2 regions of the Desulfobaculum senezii genome follow, and region 2 is predicted to be linked to the other one. Evidence: riboswitches for the same ligand, from Rfam matches in the RefSeq annotation. Region 2 holds a riboswitch; the other holds the start of a gene.
The links. A riboswitch is a leader RNA that binds a small molecule or an ion and turns the genes downstream of it on or off. The one in region 2 is predicted to bind cobalamin.
Positions count from the first base shown of each region.

Region 1: it holds a riboswitch for cobalamin, as region 2 does, so the genes downstream of both, ACYQ2T_RS05925 (ribonucleoside triphosphate reductase) here and ACYQ2T_RS07605 (sirohydrochlorin cobaltochelatase) in region 2, are expected to answer to the same signal.

Region 1 is NZ_BAAHYU010000002.1:1,130,442-1,133,844, reverse strand. It holds gene ACYQ2T_RS05925 (ribonucleoside triphosphate reductase) at 1-1,738, opposite strand, end outside; cobalamin riboswitch at 1,909-2,065, opposite strand; gene ACYQ2T_RS05920 (class I SAM-dependent methyltransferase) at 2,311-2,931, opposite strand; gene ACYQ2T_RS05915 (single-stranded DNA-binding protein) at 3,375-3,403, opposite strand, start outside.
Region 2 is NZ_BAAHYU010000002.1:1,523,768-1,527,170, reverse strand. It holds gene ACYQ2T_RS07610 (FecCD family ABC transporter permease) at 1-628, opposite strand, end outside; gene ACYQ2T_RS07605 (sirohydrochlorin cobaltochelatase) at 650-1,444, opposite strand; cobalamin riboswitch at 1,696-1,929, opposite strand; gene ACYQ2T_RS07600 (hypothetical protein) at 2,158-2,658, shown strand; gene ileS (isoleucine--tRNA ligase) at 2,785-3,403, shown strand, end outside.

The DNA of each region.
Region 1 (3,403 bases), 390 kb from region 2:
CGTTCTGGTGCTCCAGCGCGGTCACCACGTCGGAGGTGATGCCCACGGGCAGCAGCGTGGAGTTGGTGTAGTACGGCACATCCTGACCGGAGGTCTTGATGTCTTCGTACAGGTCCTTGTCGATTTTTGCCAGACGGTAGCAGGTGCCTTCGCCGGGGGTGGCCTCAAGGTTGTAGAGGTTGCCCGTCTCTTCCTGGAAGTCCACGATGAGCTTGCGCAGGTGCTTGAGCGTACGGCGCATCAGGCGCAGACCGGCTTCGCTCTCGATGCCCTTGCCAAGAAGGTTCAGGCAGGCCTCGTGGCCGCCAATAACGCCGATGGTGGAGAAGTGGCCCTTGTAGCCATTCTTCAGGTAGCGGCGAGAGAACGGGAACATGCCCGCCTCAAGGTTCTGGGTGACGAGCTTGCGCTTGTACTCCAGGGAATCCTTGGCAAGGCTGGCGTACTCGGCCACGAGGTCGAGGAAGTCTTCCTCGTTGTGGGCCAGATAGGCCAGCTTGGGCAGGTTCAGGGTGACGACGCCGATGGAACCGGTCAGGTCGCCAGCGCCGAACAGGCCACCGGTCTTCTTGCGGATTTCGCGCAGGTCCATCTGCAGGCGGCAGCACATGGAACGCACGTCCTCGGGGTTCAGGTCCGAGTTGATGAAGTTCTGGAAGTACGGCGCGCCGTAGCGGGAGGTCATCTTCAGCAGCAGCTTGCCGGACTCGGAATCCCACGGAAAGTCGGAGGTGACGTTGTACGTGGGCACCGGGAAGGAGAAGATGCGGCCGTCAGCGTCGCCCTCAAGCATCACTTCGAGGAACGCGCGGTTGATCATTTCCATTTCCTCGGCGTAGTCGCCGTAGGTGGAATCCATCAGCTTGCCGCCAATGATCACGGCCTCTTTAGCCATGTGCTTGGGCGGCACGAAGTCGAAGGTAAAGTTGGTGAACGGGCTCTGGCCGCCCCAACGCGAGGTGGTGTTCAGGTTGTGGAGCAGCTTCTGCATCTGCTGCTTCACGTCGTGGTAACTCAGGCCGTCCTCACGCACAAAGGGGGCGAGGTAGGTGTCCACGTTATTGAACGCCTGCGCGCCAGCCCACTCGTTCTGCAGCGTGCCGAGGAAGTTGACAATCTGTCCGCACACGGCGTCAAAGTGCTTGGGCGGCGTGGAGGAGCAGCGGCCGCTCAGGTTAAAGCCTTCCAGCAGGAGGTCCCTCAGGCTCCAGCCGGAGCAGTAGCCCGCAAGGCCGAAGGACAGATCATGCAGGTGGAAATAGCCGTGGTTGTGGGCCTGCCGCACTTCTTCCGGGTACTTTTCCAGCACGTACCGGGCCTGAACGGAACCGGCCATATGCAGGATGAGTCCCTGAAAGGAATGCACCATATTGGAGTTCTCGTTCACGCGCCAGTCGGAGCGGTCCAGATAGCTTTCGATCATCTTGGAGATGTCGATATAGGCCTGATTCTGGTTGCGCATCTCGCGCCGCTTTTCGCGGTAGATGATGTAGCGCTCGGCCACGGAGTAGAGGCGGGCTTCCATCAGCACCAACTGCACAGTGTCCTGAACGTATTCCTGCTCCGGAACGTCCACGCCCTCGGCGTCGATATGCTCGGCAACCTTGCGGGCAAGGCGCTTGCCAAGGAGCGGGTCCTTGATGCCGCTGGAATTAAGAGCCTTCAAGATGGCGCCAGCAATGCGCTCCGTGGACCAGGTTTCAAGACAACCGTCGCGTTTGAGAATCTGTTTCGGCATCGGGTCTCCGCTGACGACACAAAGCGCCGGATCGCACACGACAAAACACATGCGACCACGATACTGCTTCAAGCCGTCGTGCCATGATTTTTACCCTGCGGCCCAAGATTTGCCGCGGGAGGGTTCGGGGGATGTATTTCTTGCCCGCCGTGGTATCCGCGTACCCCGGACGGTCAGAAACGCTTCAGGCAGGATGACTGGCTTTCCCTTCTCGCGCATCTCGGCGGCATGGCCGTGAAATGCTTGGGAATACAGCGGCGGGACCGCTCCGGACTCGCACCGGATTTCCATAATTGCCCTGCGGGCACCTGAAGTTCACTGCGTAATGAGTGAGCGGTACCTAGCAAAAACGTATATGGCCCTCAAGGCCGAATACTGCCAAATACTGCCCAAATTCAGGGAAAATTCTCAGCCCTCCACAGGGGCGAAACCCCTGTCTGGCACGGCTGACAGCGAGATGACACTCGCACCCCGCCCGGCAGGCGCGCGCAATTTCCTTCAAAAAACGCCCCCGCCCATTTTCCCGAAAATACCGCCCCATACTGACGTGGGAAAAGCGGCGCCAGCAGGGACTATTTGCGGATGTCTATCCAGTGCCCATAGCCGGGCTGACGCATGATGAGATACGTCTCAACGCCCGCCGCCTCCAGTATGCCGCGTAGCACATCGGGGTCGCGCCAGCGCATGCGTTCATCGTCGCTGTCCTCGCGCGCCCACGCCGGGCGCATCTTCTCCACGGCCTCTTGGGGCTGGTCCCGGCTGAAGCCGCACCCGATGAACGTGCGCCCATCGGGACGCAGCACGCGGTGCACCTCCGCCAGCACGCGGCTGCGGTCCGCCCAGAAGGGAATGGACCCGCGGCTGATGACAAAGTCCACACTCCCCGCCGCCAGCGGCAATGCATGCACATCCGCCGCCACAAGGGACAAGCGCAGGGAAGCCACGCCGTGCCGCTGACCATTTTCACGCGCCAGCCCGAGCGCCTCGGCGTTGTTGTCCACACCCACAAAGCGCATGCGCGTCAGCTTAGCCATCTCAATGGCAAGTGCCGCGCCGCCGGTGCCAAGGTCGAGGCACAGGCCCTCCGCCAATTCAAAATCCGCCACCACCTGCCGCGCAAGGCGCGGATACTCCGCCGCAAAACGGTGGGCATCATCGTAGCGGTAGAACGACATATCGCGGGGTGCGGGCATGACTCCTCCTTGCGCCAAAGCGGTTGGAAAACTCAATCATTACGCTACGCTTCCCAGCGCCTTCGCACAAGTGGGCGACAGAATTTGGAGGTGTTTCCCGCGCAACCCCGGCATGCGGCGTTTTCCTCGGAATGACGCACTGGATGCCGCGCGGCGCACCCGCGCGCTGTACGTGGCGCCCCGCCCTCTCGGCCCGCCACCGCCTCTGGAGCGGCGGTGGTGAAGGACGCCTCCTTGCCTCAAGAGCGGACAAAAGGGCCTAGATACTCCTCGCGTACCGGAACGGCATTGTCGTCGAGCGCCGACTGTCTTCCCCGCACAGCGGGTGGATCTTTCGCTCTGGCGCGTCAGGCGCAGCACCCCCTTGGGCCGAAGCCAAAAAAAGAGGGCGACATCGCTGTCGCCCTCCCAAATGCCTTGTGTGGCACCTACCGCTTCGCGGTTTAGAACGGCACGTCATCCATGCCGGATG
Region 2 (3,403 bases):
TGCCCATCACCCAAAAAACGATGCTGGACATGGACTCCTCGTCCAAACTCTTGAGGAGCGCAATAAGCGCGGAGAGAAACGTCGCCACCACAATGCCCGCAAGGACGACCGTCTCGCGCCGCAGGTGCCCGGCCACACGGCCAAGGGAGATAACCGCGGCCAGCGCGCCCAGCGCGCCAAGCATGGCCGCAAGGGGCAAAACGCCCGGACCAAAGACCGTGTGGACGCCCGCAAGCCCGAAGTACAGCGCGAGTGAAGCGCCAAAGGCCGATCCCGTGGACACGCCAATGGTGAACGGGTCCGCCAGCATATTCTGCAGAATTCCCTGAAACACGGCCCCGGCGGCGGCCAGCGCCGCGCCCACAACCCACGCAAGACACACGCGGGAGAGCCGGATATCAAGAATCACCACAGACAGCGTCGGGTCTGCGGGCGCATCCACGGGCAGGCCAAGAGCCGAGGCCAACACCGCAAACACGTCGCGTGCGGAAAGAGGCAGGGGGCCGAACAGGCAGCCCCCGATAACGGATGCGCACGACACCGCGGCAAGCGCGCAAAGCAGCACGCGCCGCCGCTTTCGGGCCGCACTTTCCTGCGCAAAGGTCTGCGTCAGGACCGCGTCGTTCATGGTTCCCCCTGCCATTACAGTCTACTGCGCCAAACGACTCAAGGCGTCTTCGGCGTGGCCAAGCCAAATGGCCGCGAATTCAGGGTACTCGGCAGTGCCCTTCAAAACACATTTCGGCGTAATGCCGTTGGCCTTGAACACGGACTTCCAAGAGTCGTCCTCGTCGCCAGCCATGTCGTTCTGGGCATGGTCGCCAGCCACGGACATCAGGGGCATCAGCCATGCGGTCTTGATGTCGCGAGCCTTCAGCTCCGCCACAATGGTGTCCAGAGAGGGCGTGCCCTCAACGGTGCCAACAAAGATGTTGGGGTCCTTCTGGGCAACATACCACTGCAGACCGGGGTAGAAAATGTTGCCGGAGTGATGCGTGCCGTGGCCCATGAGCACAACGGCTTCGTCAGCCTTGCGCTCGGCGGGGATGGAGGACTGAACGGCCGCAGTCACCGCCTGCATGTCGGCATCCGTCGCCATCATGGGGCTGCCCACCGTGACCTGACGGAAACCGCCGGGGCCACCGCTAAAGCGGCTGACCACACTGAGCACCTTCTGGTGGAATTCTTCGCCCGGGATGGTGTGCAGGGACTGCACGGCAACATGGGTGTAGCCGTCATCCAGCATTTTGGAGAGCGCGGTGGCTACGGAATCGAGCTCGCGGCCCTGCTTCGCCAGCTTGTGGCGGATGATGTTGGACGTAAACGCCCAGCGCACATCAAGACCGGGATGGGTCTTTTCAAAGGTGGCTTCAAGACCGTGCAGGGCCTTGTCGGCCTGAGGAACACTCGTACCAAAGGCCACGAACAGCACACCTTTCTTCACAGGCTTTCCCTCACCATGCGACGCAAATGCAGTGGAAATCGACAGGACCAGCGCCAAGAGGCACAGCGCGAAAACGCGCGTGCCAGAGAAACGGGATGTGAGCATCTGAACTCGCTCCAGTGAAACCGCAGGCGGGCGTCACCTGCCAATACAGGAAGAAAGCCGGCGCACAGCGCCGGAGTGCGTCAGGGATGTACCCCGAACATTCGGGATGAGGTCCATGCAGGCAATAGCCCTCGTTGCCGGCATGGCAGACGCAAGGCCCTGAGGCAGGTCTTCTGGCTTGTCCGAATTCCACCCCCGCCTTCCCGCCCGGGTGCGCGTTGCACGCACAGGGCAGTGGCATTGTAGGGGGTGCAAGACTCGTCCGCGCGGGCAGTGCCAACGCGGCGCCGGACTTACAGCGGCGGGTCCGCCCCGGATTTGCACCGGGTTCCCTCTTCAAGCCCCGCCAATACGGGGCTACCTCAAGACGCGGGAAGCATAGGCGATTTCACATCTCTTGTCACTGCACAAAACACCCGCGCAGCACCCGGCGCACCACCCCGGACGCCGTCAAAATTGCGCCGCCATGCCCCCACCGCCGGAGCTTTTCCAAACGATTTCACAGCACACCACAAATGGCCCACTTGATGCATTTCATAACACAAAGACAAAATCACGGCGCACAGAGGCGCGCCAATGCATCCACACCACACCATTTGGGAGCCATTATGCGGACCGTTATGACCATCATCCTCACCCTGTGCGGCATCTTTACCACCTCCACCGCCATCGAAACAGAATACGCCATCTTTGCTGAAACGACACAGCACCGCATAGCGCCCGTACAGCCCCAGCGGCACGTTGTCCGCATGGCCGTGAACGCGCCCACCTACTCCGCCACCACCACGCGGGCCATCCACGCCGCGTCCCCGGCGGCGCCAGACGGACCCGGCGGTGTCCAACGCCCCGAGGATTCCCCCGCGCCTAAAGCGCCTGAGGCCGCCCCGGCGCAAACCGCCGATGACGCCGTCACCGCACCGGCAGGGCTGACCCCGGACACGGACCACTCGCTTATCGCCAAGACCGTTGCCTCGCGCCTTATTGCCCTCACCGTCGATGCCATGCGCAAAAGCGCCCACGGCGAGCGTCTGGAGCGCGGCGTTATCGTTCCGCCCACCGCGCCATCGCCCGGTCCGCCGCCGCTGCCGCAGGGGTGCCTTATGGTATAGAAATGCACGCTGCAGGGGAGATTCGCGGCAAGGCCGCTCTGTCCTTGACTTTGCAGGAGACTTGGTTACCTTTGTCCTCTTTATTTTGGCGACTCTGTTTAATTTCCGTGGAGGACATGCACATCCATGAGCGACTATAAGAAAACCCTGCACCTGCCCCGGACCAAGTTCCCCATGAAGGCGAACCTGACCCAGAACGAGCCGAAGACGCTCAAATTTTGGCAGGACACTGATGTCTACAAGACCATGATCGAGGCCAATGAAGGCCAGGAGAGCTACACGCTCCACGACGGTCCGCCCTACGCCAACGGGCACATTCACCTTGGCACCGCCATGAACAAGGTGATTAAGGACATCATCGTCAAGCACAAGAACATGCAGGGCATCAAGGCCGAATACGTCCCCGGCTGGGACTGTCACGGCCTGCCCATTGAGCATAAGGTCGGGCAGGAACTCAAAGCCAAGGGCAAGACGGACCTCCCCGCGCTGACCATCCGCAAGATTTGCCGCAGCTACGCGGAAAAGTGGATGAAGACCCAGCGCAAGGAATTTCAGCGTCTTGGCGTTTTGGGCACGTGGGACAATCCCTACCTGACCATGCGCCCCAGCTACGAAGCCGCCACCGCCCGCGAGCTTGGTCGCTTTATGGCCAAAGGCGGCGTCGTCCGCAACAAGAAGCCCATCTACTGGTGCAACGACTGCAAAACCGCACTGGCAGAGGCCGAGGTGGAGTACGCGGACCACA